Regions from separate parts of the Kroppenstedtia sanguinis genome, predicted to be linked through region 1. Evidence: riboswitches for the same ligand, from Rfam matches in the RefSeq annotation. Region 1 holds a riboswitch; each other region holds the start of a gene.

Region 1 (4,845 bases):
TCTTTGATCCCCAACGGAATTGTGCAGGGGTCCTGGCACCCCCGAAAATCGGAGAAAAGGGAATATCGGCGACGGATGGGAGTGGAATCCTATCGGTTTGTCGCCCTTTATGCTGGTGCTCACGGCCCGGCCAATGCACTGGAACACGTTGTCCAGGCGGCTCTTGATCTGCCGACAGGTTGTGCCATCGTGCTGATCGGTGATGGGCCAGAAAAGGAGCGGCTTCGGCAACTGAAAAGAGAGCGGGGGCTGGATCATGTGTACCTGCTGGATCCGGTTCCCAAAGAGGAGATTTACCATTATATCGATGCCGCCGACTGTGGAGTGATCTCCCTCGCAGATCATGAGATTTTCAGAGGGGCCCGCCCCAATAAATTATTTGACTATCTGTATGTAGGCAAACCCGTCATCACCACTGTAGACGGCGAGGTCCGACAGATTGTGGAGGAAAACGGGGTAGGACTCTTCTCTGGTGCGGAGAATTCCCGAGGATTGGCTGAGGCGATCGAGAAATTGATGACCCTGTCCCCAGAGGAACGAGAGCGGATAGCCGAACAGGGTCAACGGTACATCGAGCGCTTTGGCGATCGGAGAAAATTGGCTAAAAAGCTGTTGCGGGAGATGAAAAGCCTGCTCTACCCCGGTGCAAAGCCGATAGAAGAAATCAATCGCTCCGGGTGAAGAGGGCTGGGATGGATCCCCTGCCTCCTGAAGAAAACCTTAACGGAGGGAATCCCGTTTCTTCTATAGAGGAACCACTAGAAGCACTGGAGGATTTCGTACAGGGGCGGAATCCCCTTTACAACAGAGAAGGAGTCATAGATATGAAGGTGTTGGTGACAGGGGGAGCCGGTTTTATCGGCTCCCATATCGTAGATCAATTGTTGGAAAAGGGGCACCAGGTGGTGGTGGTGGATAATCTGTCCACCGGGGAAGAGGAAGTTCTGAGGCCAGAGAGTTCTTTTTACCGGCTGAACATTCAGGATGAAGACATCGACGAGGTGGTGGGTGAGGAGCAACCAGATGCGGTGATCCATCAGGCCGCTCAATCCCAAGTGACCCGCTCCATTGAGGATCCCCTCGCAGATGCCCGAACCAATATTCTGGGTACGATCCGCCTGTTGGAAAGTTGTCGCCGCCACGGGGTGGCCAAATTCATCTATGCTTCATCGGCGGCCATCTATGGTAATCCCCAATATTTGCCCATCGATGAACAACATCCATTGTCGCCATTGGCCCCGTACGGTATTTCCAAAGGAACGCCTGAGGAATATATCCAGGCCTATCATCGTTTGCACGGACTTTCTTTTACGATTTTAAGGTATGCCAATGTGTACGGAATCCGGCAGGTTCCCCATGGGGAAGGGGCCGTCATTTCCATCTTTATCGATCGGCTGTTGCGGGGGCTTCCCTTGACGATCCATGGGGACGGGGAGCAGACTCGGGATTATATTTATGTTGAGGATGTCGCCCGTGCCAATGTGGCGGCATTGGAAGCGGGAGATGGAGAAACTTTCAATCTCGGCACTGGGGTGAATACCTCCCTCAATGATTTGGTACAAACAATGGAAAAAATCAGCGGACGCAAGCTAGCGGTAAACTACGGACCGAACCGGCCCGGCGACATTAAGTACAGTTACTTTAACATTGATCGGGTGAAGTCCGTTTTGAATTGGGAACCGACCATAGATTTGGAAACCGGTTTGGCACGGACTATGGACTTTTACGGTGTTCTGTAACACAACTGTAATCTTTGTGTAAAATAGATGTTCCGATCTATTGTAAAATCGGGACATCTGCAGTATACTGAGTAACAGATTGAACGGCGTTCAGCGACCAGACAGAAACGGATGTAAAAGAACTGTAACATATTTCATCCATAAACCGACCCAATGGAATCATCATACGGTAGGAGTGGTTTGCGGATGCGTTCCAAAGCGGTGGCTTACGAAAGCGATCTGAGGGCGCGAACCGAGAGTTCGCCTTATACGGCAACCGGATATTATCCCTTCCTTAAAAGAGGGTTTGAAGTGGTCTTCTCCATTGCTCTACTGATCTTCATTCTACCGGTGCTGGTGCTGACGGCACTTGCGATCCGGTTGGAATCCAGGGGTCCTGTTTTGTATTCCCAGGAACGGGTGGGGCTGAATGGAAGTCGCTTTCATGTGTACAAGTTGCGTTCCATGCGGACCGATGCGGAGAAAAACGGACCGCAATGGGCGGCCAAAAATGATCCCCGGGTCACACGCGTCGGAAAGTTCATCCGTAAGACCCGGATTGATGAAGTTCCCCAGTTGATCAATGTGTTGCGAGGGGATATGAGTCTGATTGGCCCTCGGCCGGAGCGCCATGTCTTTACCGAGAAGTTTTCCCAGGAGATTCCGGGCTTCAAACAGCGCTTATCAGTGAAGCCGGGATTGACGGGATGGGCACAGGTGAACGGAGGGTATGAGTCAACTCCAGAGGAAAAATTCCAGTTGGATATGTACTATATCCGCAGTCAGTCCCTTGCCTTGGATATGAAAATTTTATGGCGCACGGTTTGGGTGGTTCTGTCGGGAAGCGGTGCCAGATAAATGGAACGGAAAAAAAGGGGGTTGCCACATAGGCAACCCTTTTGCAATGTTTATATGGAATGGGAATGGGAACAGAAGCATCTGAAGCATGGGTATGGAATGTGGCTCCCATTAGAACATCAGACGCAGGGACAGATACAAGAGCAACCACAGCGGGACACTCAAACACGCTGCGTTGAAAATGCCCAACCAAAAGGGTTTGCCAACTGCGGGTGAGTTCATCTGGGGCACCTCCCATACTCCTTTGATATCTTTATTATAAGAGATCTGCCGCCGGATTAGTGATTTTCGGCGCAAATGTAAAGTAAATGTAATCTCCCGAAAAACATCTGAAACAGTAGGCAGTGCGGGGTGAGGGTTGGTTCTGTTAGTAACTATATCCCAGGGCAGGCGTGTTGATTAGCCATATTTTAGGCAGGAACTAAGGTCAGGATGGTGGGGCTTTGATTCGCCTTTGCACCCATAGGGCACAAGTCTCGCCAGGGTCGCTTTCCGCTCCCGGGTCTCGCTATCGTTCTTTGCAAGAGATCGTAGCTATCTCACCATATCCTCGTCCCCTCAAGCCATATTTTACGATGGGGGGCAATAGGAAGAGCGAAAGGATCGTTTCGTTCCTATCATCCACTTTGGGATTAATCAACAGCCCTGATCCCAGGGAGGGAATATCTTCCGTTGACGTGATGGGTGGGTCATGATATCATCACATCTAACATTTGAATACATCGCTTTTCTCTTATCAAGAGAGGTGGAGGGACTGGCCCGATGAAGCCCGGCAACCGACCGATTTGATGGTTAAGGTGCCAATTCCTGCAGAACTTGAAGGTTCTGACAGATGAGAGGAAGGATCCGTGATCGCAAATCGGTCCTTTCCTTGTCTGAGGAAAGGACTTTTTATATGGGGTGGTGATGTACGTGATCCAACTGAAGAACGTGAGTAAATCCTTTACCCTGAGAGATAACGAACCGGTGCAGGCATTGACCGATGTGGATCTCGAGGTGCAAAAGGGTGAGATTTTCGGGATCGTCGGTCGCAGCGGTGCAGGCAAGAGCACCTTGTTGCGGCTGGTGAACGGACTGGAGACCCCCACCCGTGGAGAGGTCCGTGTGGATGGGCAACTGATCTCCAACCTTGGAGAGAAGGAACTGCGAGCCGCCCGTATGAAAATCGGAATGATCTTCCAACATTTTAATTTGCTCTGGTCGCGCACAGTCCGGGAGAATGTAGCATTTCCTCTTGAGGTGGCGGGCCGGCCGAAACAGGAAGTTCGTCATAAAGTGGATGCCCTTTTGGAACGGGTAGGTCTGGCGAACCGGGCGGAAGCTTATCCCGCCCAACTCTCTGGGGGGCAAAAACAGCGGGTCGGTATCGCGCGGGCTTTGGCGAACGATCCCCACGTTTTGCTGTGTGACGAAGCCACATCCGCTCTCGATCCGGAGACCACTTCATCCATTTTGGGACTACTCAAGGAGATCAACCGGGATACAGGCATCTCTTTGCTGTTGATTACTCACGAGATGAGTGTGGTGAAATCGATCTGCCACCGAGTAGCCGTGATGGATGACGGACGGATCGTGGAATCCGGGGAGGTAGACTCGGTGTTCAAACAGCCCAGTCATTCCCTGATCCGCCAATTTGTCCAACAACTGCGGGTGGAAAGGACGGGCGTACAGGACTCCCCTTCCCCTGGAAAGACCGTGATTCGCTGTGATTTTCCCCGCTGGGATCAAGTGTGGAAAATCCTGAGCCCTGCTGTCAGTAGTTCCCGGGTGACCCTCCGGAGCCTAGATGGGGAAGTGGATGAAAGCGGACGGATCTCCGTCCAAATCAGTGGGGAGCCGGGGGAAGTGAATCGTCTCCTCAACCAAATCGGAGAAGATGTGGAATTGGTGGAGGGGAAGGCACATGTTTCATGAAGTGGATTGGCCGTCCGTGTGGCAGGCCACAGGAGAAACTGCTTATATGGTGGGCATTTCCACCTTCTTTACGGCCCTGTTCGGGATTCCGCTGGGAGTCCTATTAGTGGTGACCGAGCGAGGAAATCTTTGGGATCAACCTTGGTTGCAAAAAGTGGTGTCTGCCATTGTGAATATCTTCCGGGCAGTTCCTTTTATTGTGCTCGTGCTGTTTCTGTTTCCCCTGGCACAATTTCTAGTGGGGACCAGTCTGGGGCCGACTGCAGCCACCATTCCCTTGATTGCCGGTGCCGCTCCTTTCTACGCCAGAATGGTGGAAACCGCCTTGCGAGAGGTGGACAAAGGAGTGGTGGAG
Region 2 (4,845 bases), on a different contig from region 1:
AGTTGATGGAATTGATGATCGCTTTTCCCTGGGAATACCTCAAGGCCCCCTCGATTACTTGGGGATCCGTGGAATCGATCATCAGAGGAACCTTCACTTGATTGACGGCAAACTGAAGGAACCCTTCCATATCCTCCAGCTCATCCCGGTCTGGGTCCGCCAAACAGATATCGATCACCTGGGCCCCTCCCTTCACTTGCCGCCGGGCGATTCCGGAAGCTTCCTCATACTTCCCCTCGCGGATCATGTCGCGAAACTTGCGGGAGCCAATCACATTGGTCCGCTCACCTACCAGAATCGGGCGGTTATCCTCCTCCAGAAAAAGGGGTTCAATCCCGGATACCGCAGGGGAATGGGCAGGATTGCAACGACGGGGCTCCTTGTCCGCCAGCGTTTCCGCGATCGCCTCGATGTGTTCCGGCGTCGTCCCGCAACACCCCCCGGCCACATTGATCCAACCCTGCTCGGCAAATCCAGCCAGTTTTTGTGCCAGGCCTCGTGGAGTCTCATGGTAGTGCCCCTCCTCATCGGGAAGTCCGGCATTGGGGTAACAACTCACTCCGCAATGGGCCAGCCCGGAAAGAGTCCGTAGGTGATCCCGCATGAATTCCGGACCCGTGGCGCAGTTCAACCCTACGGTCAGGGGATTTAAGTGTTGAATGGACAGATAGAAGGATTCCACGTTTTGCCCTGCCAACATCGTTCCCATGGGTTCAATGGTACCGGAGATCATCAGGGGCACTTCGCTACCCAATTGCGCAAAGGCTTGCCGAATCCCGATTCCCGCCGCCTTCACATTGAGGGTATCCTGGGAAGTCTCCAGCAACAGAAGATCGACTCCTCCTCGAATCAAACCTTGGGCTTGTTCCCGGTAGGAATCCACCAGCTGATCAAAGGTGACTCCCCCAGTGACAGAGAGGGTCTTAGTAGTGGGACCGAGAGCTCCCGCCACATAACGAGGATGATCCGGCGTAGTGTAGTCTGCGACCGCTTCTACTGCCAATCTCGCCGCCTGCCGGTTGATCTCCTCTGCCTGTTTCTGCAACCCATACTCCGCCAGCACCACCGGGGTCGCCCCAAAGGTGTTGGTTTCAATCACATCGGCTCCGGCCTGCAGATACTCTCGATGAATCCTCCGGATCAAGTCCGGTCGGGTCAAGTTGAGGTATTCGTTGCAACCGTCGTACTCTTCCCCTCCAAAATCTTCTGCTATTAATGCTGCCCCTTGCAATTGAGTGCCCATCGCTCCGTCAAGAACCAATATCTTCTCCTTCAGCCTTTGCTGGATCGGTTTTTTTCCAACTGTGCGGGTCATCCCTAGTTCACCCCTCAGAAAAGTAAAAAACCTTCCATCTCTCTGAGATGAAAGGTCCGCTATTTCCAATTCGGTCTCTCATCTGACAGAGATTTACTCTGCAGGAATTGGCACCACACCGCGCGCAAAATGCACAGTAGGTTGCCGGGCTTCATCGGGCCAGTCCCTCCGCCTCTCTTGATAAGAGAATCAAGTATTCGGTTGTGAGGATTGATTGTAAATCATCAATCCCTAAGTTTCCGTTAACTATAATAAATCGACTCATCCTTGTCAATATCTAGTTTGATCCAGGCATGTGGATTCGCTCAATGAGGGGGGATCCTATTCTTCCACGTTCCGCTCCTTAGCATCCTCTCAAATATTCATCAATGCGCCTCCCCACCCCTTGGATCAACTGTTGCAACTGTTGGGAGGCTTCGAGGGCGGAGGATCCGATGGTGGCAAAGTAGATCTTGATTTTCGGTTCCGTACCCGATGGACGCAGACAAATCCAGGCCCCCTCGGGGAGATGAAACTTAAGCATGTTTTCCTTTGGGAGCCCGTATAATCCCTGTGCAAAGTCCTCCATGCCAAGCAAGGGAACACCAGCGATTCTCTGAGGAGGATTCTGTCGCCAGTCCGCCATGATCTCCTGGATCTTCCGGGCCCCCTCCATCCCTTGCAATGTTCGGGTTTGCATGCCCTCCGCAAAGTAACCATAGGTTTGATACAATTCTTCCAGGACTACATATAAGCTTTTTCCTTGGCTTTGATACTCCGCCGCCGCTTCGGAGAGGAGCATCGCCGTCACCACGGCGTCTTTTTCCCGAGCATGGGTTCCAGCCAAATAGCCACAGCTCTCCTCATATCCGAAAATAAACTGATAGTCTCCGCTTCGCCTGAATTCCTCGATTTTTTGGCCAATATATTTAAAACCGGTTAAGGTATTAAACACCTCAACACCGTAAATCTGTGCAATCCGGGCTCCCATCTCCCCGGTGACCACAGTTTTGACCATGGCTCCCTTAGGCGGCAGGGTTCCCCTTTTCTTCATGGTGGAGAGAAGGTAATGAAAAATTAAGACCCCAGTCTGATTTCCCGTCAGAGGGGTATACCCTCCTTTTCCGTCTGAGATGGCAACCCCGATCCGATCCGCGTCGGGGTCAGTCCCGATCACCAGATCTGCCTCCATCTGCTCCGCCAGCCGGATCGCCTTTGCAAGCACCTTCGGATCTTCCGGATTGGGAGTTTCCACGGTGGAAAAGAGGGGATCCGATTCCTCCTGTTCTTTCACAACGTAGACCCGTTCAAACCCGGTCCGCTGCAAAACCTGCCGGACGGGCAGATTCCCGCTTCCATGAAGCGGGGTGTATACGATGCCTAGTCGTTGCTTGATAGGCCTTGTTCCCTCTGGTTGCACGCTGACGGAGGTGACCGCTTCCAGATAGGCCTCATCCACCTCATCCCCGATCCACTCCAGCCACTGGTTCTCTTCCGCTTCCTTGCGGGTCATTTTTTGGATGTCGGCGAAGGAGTGGATCTGCCGAATCCATGAGAGGACTTGTGCAGCGGCCTCAGGGAGAAGCTGCCCTCCTTCCCTGCCGTATACTTTATAACCGTTATAAGGGGCCGGGTTGTGACTGGCAGTGATGACAATCCCTGCCGTCGTCTGTAAATATCGGACGGCAAAAGACAGCTCCGGGGTGGGTCTCATCTCCTTGAACAATTTTGTGCGAATCCCGTTTCCGGCCAGTACCAACGCCGCCTCCAAGGCAAACTCCGCAGAATGGCGTCTGGAGTCATAGGCGATCACTGCCGAAGGGGAGTTCTCCAGTTGCAAGAGATACTGGGCCAGACCCTGTGTGGCTTTCCCCACGGTATACCGGTTGATCCGGTTGCTGCCTGCTCCCATCAGCCCCCGTAAACCTCCCGTGCCAAACTCCAGGTCTTTGTGGAAACGGTCCATCACTTCTTTTGGATCCTGTGCAATGCTGCACAGCTCATCCTTGGTTTCCTGGTCGATCACCGGATCCTTCAACCAAAGCTCCAACAGGTCTTCCGCCTGACGTTCCCGTGTCATGTCGATCCTCCTCACAGAATCAGATGCACTCTGTTGATCGATCTCCACTCTTCCCATCTACATTGTGATTTACATCGATCTTGGACGGTTGGGGTCGGCTTTTACATTCCGCCAAAATCGCTCCATGTGAAACCCAGCCCCTGTAATGACTTTTTCACAACACTTCTAGTGTGCCTTCAATCCACTTTGATCTTGTTTTTGTCCTGGCATTCAAGAGGGTACAAGTCTCGCCGGAAGGACTCTTCCCTTCCCTGGCGAGACTTGTACCCAAGGAGTCTCCGTCGAGACGGAGGTTGGGTTTCACATTTCAGTACCCAAGTTCTAACAAGGCAAAGTCACTCCATGTGAAGACCCGCCCTCCCGGTGAAGGCAGGCGTGTTGATTAGCCATATTTTTGGCAGGAAAACAGGTCGGGATGGTGGGACGGCTACGATCTCTTGCAAAGAGCGCAAAGGCTCTCCACCGTCCCACCATCCCCGTCCCCTCAAGCGATATTTTACGATGGGGGTAATAGGAAGAGCGAAAGGTCAATTTCGTTTCCATCACCCATTTCCTGGTTAATCAACAGCCCTGCGGTGAATGTTTTTTCCATCACCTTTAGACGACCTAGGATGATTTCAGCGTCACTTCCAGGATCCCATCCCCTGGTTCAGCCGCTTCCACCGACTTGGCCTCCAGATGGTCCACACGATCCATATTGAGGATCACCATGGGGGTCACGGTGCTTTTCGCCTGTTCCTGGACGGTTTCCAACGAAAAGCGAATCAAAGGCTGACCGGTCTTCACCTGCTCCCCTTCCTTCACTTCGGCAGTAAACCCTTTTCCTTCCATGGACACCGTTTCCAAACCGATATGAAGCAACACTTCCAGGCCTTCCACCGTGCGGAGGCTAACAGCGTGCTTGGTATGAAAGATTTGGACCACTTCCCCATCCACCGGAGAGCAGAGTATCCCTTCCGCCGGTTCCATGGCGATCCCATCCCCCATCATTTTTTCAGAAAAAATAGGATCCGGCACTTGATTTAGCGAGATCACCTTTCCCTTCAAGGGAGCAGCCAAAAGCAGTGTTTTCTCTTTTTTCCCGAACAAATTGCGAAACATCGATATTCACTCCTTTGTTGTTGTAAGGTTTCCATGGAGTTAGCCTGTGATTCCCCCCTAAAATCACTTCCCCATCCACAAGTATCTTCCTCCCCCAGGCGGATCGTCACTATCGAGAGAAGTTGAAAACTTTTTGAAACAGAGAATCAAACAGGAATTAATCATCCCTTAAAAAACCATACTGATACATGTGTTATCTTTTTAGTACAAAAGACCGAAAGGGGTGTAGGTTTCAAATGACTTCCATCGATATTGGAGTGCTCAGTTTTATTGTGGGTACCCTGTTGTTCACCGGAATCTGGTACCTGAAAGAACAGGCTGAACTGCCCAAATCCCCTGCCCCCAAACCGCCACGCTCCACTGGAGAGCC
Region 3 (4,845 bases), on a different contig from region 1:
AGATCACAACTTGCGGATTGATGGAATTTCTGGTCAACAAACCTGGGGACAGTTGAAAAAAATGACGCCGTCACATGGGAACCAAGTTGCTGACAAAGCAGCTACTAAGGACAAAGTCTCCCTGAGCCAGGAAGACCGACAGTGGATGGCGCGGGCTGTTTACAGTGAAGCTCGTGGGGAACCCTACAAAGGACAGGTAGCAGTAGCTTCAGTCATCATCAACCGGATGCAGTCCGATAAATTCCCGAACACCGCTAAGGGTGTCATTATGCAGAAGGGAGCGTTCACAGCAGTGGACGATGGCCAAATCTGGATGAACCCGGATAGCGATGCGAAAAAAGCGGTGGAAGATGCCGCCAAAGGTTGGGACCCTTCGAGTCATGCCCTGTATTATTTCAACCCGGATACAGCTACCTCCAAATGGATTTGGAGCCGTCCACAGATCCACAAAATCGGAAAACACATCTTTACTAAATAAATGATGGCAGCTGTCCTGAGGGACAGCTTTTTTCTTTGGGGAAGCTAAGGGAGAAAGGAGGTGAGCTTCATTTCACGGAGACGACGGAACCGTCAATTGTTGGTACCGGAAGCGCGAGAAGAGATGGATCGTTTGAAAGCATGGGTGTTGAAGCAGCAGACCGGAAAGCAGGTCCAGGGTCCTGTGGATGCAAAAATGGAAATGGCCCGGCAAGCAGGGGTTTCATATCGCCCCGGAGGATCCAACGGGGATATGAAAACCTCTGAGGCGGGTAAGATGGGTGGACCAGTGGGTGGGCAAATGGTGAAAGAACTGGTTCAAATGGCCCAAGAAGAACTGACCCGTCGAAAGTGAATGTAGACGGTCCCCTGAAGGGGGCCGTTTTAGGCTCATGGAAAAAGGTTTGACACCCGGATCACTCCTGTTACATAATAGACTCTAATTACAATCGAAAACGGATTCTACTCGTTATCCAGAGTGGTGGAGGGACTGGCCCGATGAAACCCGGCAACCCGCTTGCGCAATTTTGCAGGCAAGGTGCCAAATCCTGCAACGCCTAAGCGTTGAGAGATAGGGAGTGGGATGAATTTCGGCGATATTGATCCGCTGCGGTCCACCCCCTCTCCATCCTGAGGGGGTTTTTCCATTTTCAAAGGAGGAATCGGAGATGAAGCGAATCGGTGTAGGGCTGTTGGGGTTTGGCACAGTCGGCGGCGGTGTTTACAAAACGTTGCGAAGCCAAGAGGATGTGATTCTGAAAAGAACGGAAACGTTATTTGAGGTCCGATCCATTCTGGTGAAAGAAAAGGAGAAGGAACGTTCAATCGAGGGAGTGCAACCGTTGATCACCACGGATTTTGACCGGGTCTTGGAATCCGGGGTGGAGGTGATCGTAGAGGCCATCGGTGGAACGGAGCCAGCACGGATGTATGTGGAACGAGCGTTGGAGGCGGGGTGCCACGTGGTGACCGCCAACAAAGAATTGATGGCCAAACATGGGGTGCAACTGGAGCGCTTGGCTCGGCACCATCAGGTTCAAATTTTGTATGAAGCCAGTGTGGGAGGCGGCATCCCTGTATTGGGGACGATGGGATATTTCTTGAAGGCCAACCGTGTGCAACGGATTACGGGAATTCTCAATGGGACTACCAATTATATTTTGACTCGGATGGCCCGGGAAGGAGCCTCTTTTGAGGAAGTGCTGGCAGAAGCGCAACAGAAGGGATATGCCGAGGCGGATCCCGCAGCGGATGTGGATGGATTTGACGCTGTCTACAAATTGGCGATTCTTTGTCGACTCGCTTTTGAGACACAGGTTTCGGTGCAGCAGATCCTCCGAGAGGGAATTCGGGACATTACACCAGAGGAGTTGGAACTTGCCCAAAGGCTGGGTTATGTCGTAAAGCTGTTGGCGACAGGTGAACAATACGGGGAGAAAGGACCGGTCAGTCTCGGCGTGAGCCCCTCTTTGTTGCCCATATCCCATCCTTTGGCCGGGGTAGAAGGTGTGTATAACGCGATCCATCTGGAGGGAGATGTTGTTGGGGATGTGACCTTGGTGGGACGGGGAGCCGGAGAGAGGCCAACTGCTAGCGCAGTGGTGGAGGATTTGAGCAATCTGTTTCGCCTTCCGTCTCCCAAGTTGCCTTTGTCGGATTCTATGCTTCTGCCTGCAGGGGAAGCAGGGGGAAGCCGATTTCTCTTTATGAAGCTACGTGAAGGGGAGGTGCCAGAACCGGAGAAGTTACGCCAAAAACTGGAGAGGATAGGGCTGGAGGTGGTGGACGTTGTCTCTGCCCGTGGCGGGGTGGCTTTCATCCTGCGCCGTTGGGACCCTTCCCATACCTCGGTTGTGGTGACGGAGCTGGGGCTGGAGCTTTCCCAGATTGTCTCCCGCCCCGTCCAAGGCGGAGGTCTTTGTCAGGAGCAGCAACCGGAAATGGAGGGTGTCGTCTGAACCCTCCATCCTTTGGAGTGGGGGGATTACAGAGACAGGGACTCTCAAATGAACGGACTCCTCATTTGATTTTAGGATCACGAAACCGGCGTTGCCGGTTCTTTTTTTATGAAAATACGAATAGATGTGGAGGAGAATGAGGTGACAGCGATGGCCAGAATCCGGACGAATAGGAAACAGACCGCATTGTTGGGACGTTTGATGCGGGCAGAAGCGGAGGGAGAAGGGGAAACAGGGATGATCCTGGTGGGCATCGTCGGAGTAAACCGAGTGGTTGCCGGATGTCTCGACTTTGAAGACATTCGGACCCTGCAACAGATGATCTTTCAGTCACCGGGAGGATTTGAAGCGGTGCAATCGTCTTATTTTTATCAAAAGGCTCGGGAGCGGGACATTCGGTTAGCCCAGCGGGTCATTCAGGGTGAACGAAGGGACCCGGCAACCAATGCCCTTTGGTTTTTCCGCCCGGTAGGCACCTGTCCTGGGACCTGGTATAACCAGAGTAACAGCGGACAATACAAGTCCCACTGTTTCTACATTCCCACCCCCCAGGAGTGCCCCGATGTCTATTAGGATGTGTTGAACCTTTTGTCACACAGTCTTCCCCTTCTCAATGACGAGACACGCCTGCGTCTGGAAACAGGGTTCCACCAAGGAATAAGAAAACCTTTACCCCGATGTCCAGTCCCAGATGGGGATTTATAAAGAAGGAAGGGAGAGAATTCGATGTATTATTGGCAACAACCGCCCTTTTACACTTCTGCCGCCAATGAGACCCCTCAACGGCGGACAGAACGAGTGTACACGGAAGATGTTTTGAATCGAAACATCGGGAAAGAGATCACTCTGCACCTGACCTATGAAAACAATAATCAGTGGAATGCGATGGTGGTCACAGGAGTGTTGCGGGAGGTGGGACGGGATTTCCTTTTGCTTAGGGACCAAAAGACAGGAAAAGATATGATCTTTATGAATATCAATATTGACTATTACATTTTCGAAAGTGGGCCAGCCAATCTAGCCCGGCCCCAAAGATGAGTCAGTTCCCCCATGAAAAGACACCGGTTCCTGGAAACCGGTGTCAGCTGATTCATTCCAAAATGTAGGCCAGGGCCTCCAAAGCCTGCTCCGGTGTTTCAACGACTACCTGTGCCCGTTGCGCCAGCTCTTTTAGAGGATGGATCAATCCTTCAGGACGGACGAGGATTAAGGGCTTTCCCGATTGAATAGCGATGGTGGCATCCATGGCTGTGTTCCATTGGCGATATTTTTCTCCGAAGAGGGCGATCACTACATCTGCTTTTTCCATCCAGACACGGGTGCGGAGGTTGTTGAATTCGGAGGCTGCCTGGTCACGAAAGACAGGATCCGGTTGTTTCCCTTTGATTTTCTCTCCGATATCATCTGAGCGGTCATGATTTTCCTGGGGTCCTTTGAATAGGATGGGGAGCCCTCGTTCTCTTACCTTTTGCCGCAGTTCCTCCCGCCAGTCGTCATGGATTTGTCCGGCCAGATAAACCACCAGCTCCATATCCACCAGTCTCCTTTCACATGGACTTGAGTGAGATTTGTCAAAGCTATTGTATCAGATGAAGGAGACGAGGGTCTTTCTCATCGGGTGTAGGCAGGTTTACGCACGTAGGTAAGGAAAGAGGGCTCTTTGAAATCACTTTCCTGATGGGAGGGTGTTTTTTTTGTGTGGGATATGTGACCAATTGACGCCGATTCGAATATGGAAGGAAGGGAGGAGGGAAAGAAATGTCCAACCAAACTGATGACAATTATTCCCCCCAGAGTACCGGGGAAGGATCACTGACATCTGAAGAGATTCGACTGGCATCTGAAGAGTTCCGAGGCAAAAAACCGTGGGAAGTCTTGCAATGGGGTGCAAAGCGATTCGGAAAATCGATGACGTTGGCTTGCAGTTTTGGTTATGAAGATGTAGCGTTGGTTCACATGTTGCACCGAGTTGCACCAGAGACGGATATCTTTTATCTGGATACTGACCTTTTATTTCCGGAAACTTATGAGACGCGGGATCGGTTGGCCAAAGTATTGGGCAAATCCTTTATCCGGGTTCGCCCAGAAAGCAGTTTGGAAGAACAGGCCCGTCTTTGGGGAGAAGAACTGTGGAAACGAGACCCCAATACCTGTTGTGGGATTCGAAAAGTAAGGCCTTTGCGCCGTTTTCTCAAGAATTACTCGGTCTGGTGCTCTGGAATCCGGCGGGAGCAATCCCCTACAAGGGCTCACACTGAAGTGGTGGAATGGGATCATCAATTTGGATTACTGAAATTGAACCCATTAGCTTATTGGAGTAGCGAGGAAGTCTGGGACTACATCAAGGAACACGATATTCCCTATAACCCGATGCATGATCGTCATTACCCCAGCATCGGGTGTATTCCGT
Region 4 (4,845 bases), on a different contig from region 1:
TGGGGTCGATGGACCCCAAAAGACCTGGAAGTGATCGACTGGGCGTTGGAAGTGACGGGTACGATGGATTTTAAACACCGCCCCGTGGAGGCATTATCAGGGGGACAACGGCAACGGGTTTGGATAGCGATGGCTTTGGCACAAGAGACTGAACTTATTTTCTTGGATGAGCCGACAACTTATCTCGATTTGGCTCATCAATTGGAAGTGTTGGAGTTGCTGCAAAAACTGAACCTTGAGCAGGGCCGCACCATTATCACAGTCCTTCATGACCTGAATCAAGCAGCTCGTTTTGCTGACTACATCATTGCGATGAAACAAGGCCAGATTGTCAAGGCAGGATCTTGTGAAGAAGTGATCACCCCCGATGTGCTACGTGAAGTTTTCCGAATCGACGCGGTCATCGATCGGGATCCGCGCACAGATCGCCCTATTTGTCTCACTTACGACTTGATCAAAGGAGAAGATCAACCCCATGAAGAGATGGTTCATTCCCCTGTTGTTGACCGTCCTGGTGCTAACCAGCGCTTGCAGCTCGCAAGAGAAAAGTTCGGAAGAAGGGAAGGAGTCACAGAAAACCATCACCTACCAGTCTGAAAATGGCCCTGTGGAGGTCCCTGCGCATCCGAAGCGAGTGGTTGTCCTCGCATCCTTTGCTGGTAACGTCATGGCCTTGGATACTAACTTGGTCGGTGTGGATCCCTATGCCAAGATGAACCCTCTCTGGAAAGACCGGCTGAAGGGTGTGGCTGAGGTATCCGATGAAAACCTGGAAAAAATCGTGGAACTCAACCCGGATTTAATTATCGGTCTCTCCAATACCAAGAACCAGGATAAGTTGAAAGAGATCGCCCCCACTGTGATCTTCACATATAATAAGTTGAACTATCTTGACCAACATATCGAAATCGGTAAGGTGCTCAATAAAGAAAAGGAAGCCACTGCATGGGTGGAAGACTTCAAGAAACGATCCAAAAAAACCGGTCAAGAAATCAAAGATCAGATCGGTGAGGATGCGACGGTTTCTGTCATCGAAAACTTCGATAAACAACTCTCCGTTTTTGGTAAGGATTGGGGACGTGGCACCGAAGTCCTGTACCAAGAGATGGAACTGAACATGCCGAAAAAAGTGAAGGAAAAAGCATTGAAGACGGGTTATCATGCGTTGTCTCCAGAAGTTCTCCCGGAGTTTGCCGGAGACTATCTCGTCATCAGCAAAAATAGTGACTATGATAGCTCGTATATGAAAACCAAGACATTCAAAAACATTCCAGCGGTGAAGAAGGATCGGGTGTTCGTGGTGGACACCAAAGAGTTTATGTTCAACGATCCACTCAGTCTGGACTATCAGCTGAAATTCTTCAAAGAGAAGTTTCTCGGGAAGGCAGGTGGAGAAGATAAGTAATCAAGGGAAAAGTACCCCTCTGTTTTTCTTGAACGCTGATTGAAGGGGGAACAATGGTTCATGAAATCAAGAACATGGGCTTTCCCTGCTTTACTTAGTGGTTTTCTCCTGCTGTTTGTTCTCATGTTTTTTGGAGCGGTGGTGTGGGGAGCTGCAGATACGACGATCTGGGATGTATGGCTGGCGCTCACTTCTTCTGAAACAAAAAAAATGGACATCTTGCGGGAGATCCGCTTTCCCCGAGAAGTGGCTGCCATCGGGGTAGGTGCCGCTTTAGCCGTATCGGGGGCAATTATGCAGGGTATCTCACGAAATCCGCTGGCGGATCCCGGACTGCTGGGTCTGACAGCCGGCGCAAATGCCGCCTTGGCCATTGCCATGGCATGCTTTCCAGGCCTCGACTATTTTGGAATCATGATCGCTTGCTTCATCGGAGCCGGGTTGGCTTCGGCAGTCGTTTTTGGTTTGGGTTCCCTGCAAAAGGGGGGGTCTTCCCCCTCTCGTCTCGTTTTGGCAGGGGCGGCGGTTTCTACATTTTTAGTTGCAGTTTCAGAAGGAGTCTCCCTGGTTTTTAAAATTTCCAAGGATGTCTCCATGTGGACCGCTGGTGGACTGATCGGAACTACATGGACTCAGATTTTATGGGTGATGCCGGTTATCTTCATCGGGATCCTTGTCGCGATTTACTATTCCCGTCAGCTGACCATTCTCAGTCTGGATGAAGAGGTGGCAGTCGGTTTGGGACAAAAAACGCAATACATCAAAGGGATTCTCTTTGTTGTCACCATTTTATTGGCAGGATCCTCTGTATCACTGGCTGGGAACTTGGTTTTTGTAGGCCTGGTGGTTCCCCATTTGGTACGAGCCATCGTGGGCGCGGATTACCGTCTGATCATTCCCTCTGCGGCTATCATCGGGGCTACCTTTATGTTACTGGCGGACACACTGGGACGAACGCTTCAGGCTCCCTATGAAACTCCGGTGGTGGCGATCATCGCTATGATCGGACTTCCCTTCTTTCTCGTCATTGTCCGTAAAGGGGGTCGGGCGTTCTCGTGATCCCAACTTCCACGCGTCGCAAGCAAAAGTATTGGATTTATATGCTGTTTGCTCTGATTGTACTCACAGCATGGATCAGCATGGGGTGGGGACCCGCTTCGCTATCTTATGATCGTCTGATTCCCACTTTGTTCGGTCAAGGGAGTTTTAAAGAAGAGTTCATCCTCTTTTCCCTTCGCCTGCCTCGTCTGCTGATCACCCTGTTGGCCGGGATGGCTCTCGCCTTGTCCGGCGGAGTCTTACAATCGGTGGCTCGCAATGATCTGGCGGATCCGGGGATAATCGGCATTAACTCAGGTGCCGGTGTGGCCATCGCCGTCTTCTTTTTATTTGCCCCGCTGGAGGTGGGGAACTTTGCCTATGCCATTCCCTTCATCGCTTTTGTGGGGGCGTTGGTGACGTCTTTAATCATTTATGGGCTGGCTTACGAAAAACGTACTGGGTTGCAACCGATCCGCCTGATCCTGATTGGGGTGGGATTTTCCACCACGCTCTCAGGGGTGATGACCATCCTCATCTCCTCAGCGGAACAGGAAAAAGTGGATTTTATCGCGAAATGGCTGGCTGGATCCGTTTGGGGAGTCGATTGGCCCTTTGTGTGGGCGATTTTGCCGTGGCTCTTGATCTTGGTCCCTTTTGTCTGGGTCAAATCGAACCCGCTCAATCTCCTCTCCATGGATGAACCGGTGGGGATTGGAGTAGGGTTGCGGGTGAACCGAGAGCGCCTCCTTCTCTTGCTGGCGGCGGTCGCCTTGGCGGCTGCAGCCACCTCGGTGACCGGAGGCATCGCCTTCGTAGGCCTGATGGCACCTCATTTGGCCAAAGCCATTATCGGACATCGGGCACAATTGTATTTGCCGATCTGTCTGTTGCTCGGTGGCTGGCTATTGCTGACGGCGGATACCATCGGAAGAAACTTGGTCGGGCCGGAGGGGGTCCCTGCGGGAGTGATCGTATCGATTATTGGTGCGCCTTATTTTCTCTATCTGTTGTTCAAAAGGACGAATCGCTGGGGAGAGAGATGAGTCATATGGAATCCTCCAGGCGGGTTGTTTTGGATAGGGAGATCGTGTTCACCCCCGTTCCGATGTACCGATCGGGACCAGGATTAATCAACAGCCCTGAATCCCCTTTTTTCTTTTTAGTATAATTTATCTTGACAGAACAGTCGTTTTCGTTTAGGGTTAAATCACAAATTCATATCAGAACATCCTTATCACGAGTCGGGGGAGGAATCTGGTCCGATGATCCCGCGGCAACCTTTATTCGTTTGATCCGAATAAAAAGGTGCCAAGTCCAGCAGGCCTGCAAGGGTCTGGAAGATAAGGAAGAGCGGAATTACAACTAAACCTCTTCCTTAGGAAGAGGTTTTTTAGTTCCGATCAGGTGGGATGCGGGCAACTCTCGCACCTAGGATGTTCATTTTATCTATAAAACATACTAAACACATGCGTTTAGTTATGAATGTGAGGAGGGATTCGGTTGAGCAGTACAGTCGTTGAAACAGAGGCTTCCGAGCCAAGAGCAGAAAATGAAATCCAATCCAAAGAGTATCGCAAGGTGGCCTGGGCCAGTTTTATCGGAACCAGTATCGAGTGGTATGACTTCTATCTGTACGGGTCCTCCGCTGCTCTGATCTTCCCCGCCTTATTTTTTCCCACTATTGATCCGCTGTACGGTACCATCGCAGCTTTTACCACTTATGCCGTCGGATTTATTGCTCGTCCGCTGGGAAGCGCCGTTTTTGGGCATTTCGGGGACCGGGTGGGACGGAGGAACGTTCTGATGCTCTCCCTCCTCGTGATGGGGGCGGCCACCTTTCTAATCGGTCTGCTGCCCACTCACCAATCGATCGGCATCGGCGCTCCGCTTTTGCTCAGTCTCCTCCGTTTAATTCAGGGTTTCGCAGTCGGCGGGGAATGGGGGGCGGCCGTGGTAATGACCGTGGAACATGCTCCACCTGGGAAGCGCGGATTTTATGGGAGCTTTCCTCAGTTGGGAGTGCCGGTGGGGTTGCTCTTGTCCACACTGGTGTTTTCTCTCTTCTCCAACCAATTGTCCGAGGAGGCTTTCCTGGCTTGGGGATGGCGACTTCCCTTTCTGCTGAGCGCAGTGCTCGTTCTGATCGGAGTCTATGTCCGCTGGAAACTGAGTGAGTCACCAGTGTATTTAAAACAGCGGGCGGAACAGCCTCAGGTGGACACTCATCCGGTGCGGACGGTATGGCGTGAGGAGAAAAAACCGTTGTTATTGACGATCGGCATGAAATTGTTGCAGAACGCATTATTCTACATCTATAGTGTGTTTTTGCTCAGCTATCTCGCGGAAACACTCCAGATGGATTCTTCTGTCGGATTGAATGCGATCATGATCTCATCTGT

Evidence for each region. A riboswitch is a leader RNA that binds a small molecule or an ion and turns the genes downstream of it on or off. The one in region 1 is predicted to bind S-adenosylmethionine.
Region 2: it holds a riboswitch for S-adenosylmethionine, as region 1 does, so the genes downstream of both, metH (methionine synthase) here and JOD24_RS06075 (methionine ABC transporter ATP-binding protein) in region 1, are expected to answer to the same signal.
Region 3: it holds a riboswitch for S-adenosylmethionine, as region 1 does, so the genes downstream of both, JOD24_RS12935 (homoserine dehydrogenase) here and JOD24_RS06075 (methionine ABC transporter ATP-binding protein) in region 1, are expected to answer to the same signal.
Region 4: it holds a riboswitch for S-adenosylmethionine, as region 1 does, so the genes downstream of both, JOD24_RS00785 (MFS transporter) here and JOD24_RS06075 (methionine ABC transporter ATP-binding protein) in region 1, are expected to answer to the same signal.

The regions. Positions count from the first base shown of each region.
Region 1 is NZ_JBNPXF010000007.1:58,770-63,614, reverse strand. Features, by position in the region: gene JOD24_RS06090 (glycosyltransferase family 4 protein) at 1-681, shown strand, start outside; gene JOD24_RS06085 (SDR family oxidoreductase) at 825-1,739, shown strand; gene JOD24_RS06080 (sugar transferase) at 1,926-2,576, shown strand; SAM riboswitch class I at 3,307-3,415, shown strand; gene JOD24_RS06075 (methionine ABC transporter ATP-binding protein) at 3,489-4,490, shown strand; gene JOD24_RS06070 (methionine ABC transporter permease) at 4,480-4,845, shown strand, end outside.
Region 2 is NZ_JBNPXF010000008.1:89,420-94,264, forward strand. Features, by position in the region: gene metH (methionine synthase) at 1-1,315, opposite strand, end outside; SAM riboswitch class I at 1,391-1,502, opposite strand; gene JOD24_RS06885 (phospho-sugar mutase) at 1,659-3,374, opposite strand; gene JOD24_RS06890 (PTS sugar transporter subunit IIA) at 3,981-4,475, opposite strand; gene JOD24_RS06895 (hypothetical protein) at 4,712-4,845, shown strand, end outside.
Region 3 is NZ_JBNPXF010000023.1:3,362-8,206, reverse strand. Features, by position in the region: gene sleB (spore cortex-lytic enzyme) at 1-478, shown strand, start outside; gene JOD24_RS12940 (alpha/beta-type small acid-soluble spore protein) at 539-832, shown strand; SAM riboswitch class I at 944-1,055, shown strand; gene JOD24_RS12935 (homoserine dehydrogenase) at 1,146-2,435, shown strand; gene JOD24_RS12930 (cell wall hydrolase) at 2,586-3,008, shown strand; gene JOD24_RS12925 (spore coat protein GerQ) at 3,162-3,473, shown strand; gene JOD24_RS12920 (YtoQ family protein) at 3,526-3,966, opposite strand; gene JOD24_RS12915 (phosphoadenylyl-sulfate reductase) at 4,194-4,845, shown strand, end outside.
Region 4 is NZ_JBNPXF010000001.1:155,958-160,802, forward strand. Features, by position in the region: gene JOD24_RS00765 (ABC transporter ATP-binding protein) at 1-597, shown strand, start outside; gene JOD24_RS00770 (iron-hydroxamate ABC transporter substrate-binding protein) at 515-1,405, shown strand; gene JOD24_RS00775 (FecCD family ABC transporter permease) at 1,466-2,464, shown strand; gene JOD24_RS00780 (FecCD family ABC transporter permease) at 2,461-3,489, shown strand; SAM riboswitch class I at 3,675-3,793, shown strand; gene JOD24_RS00785 (MFS transporter) at 3,947-4,845, shown strand, end outside.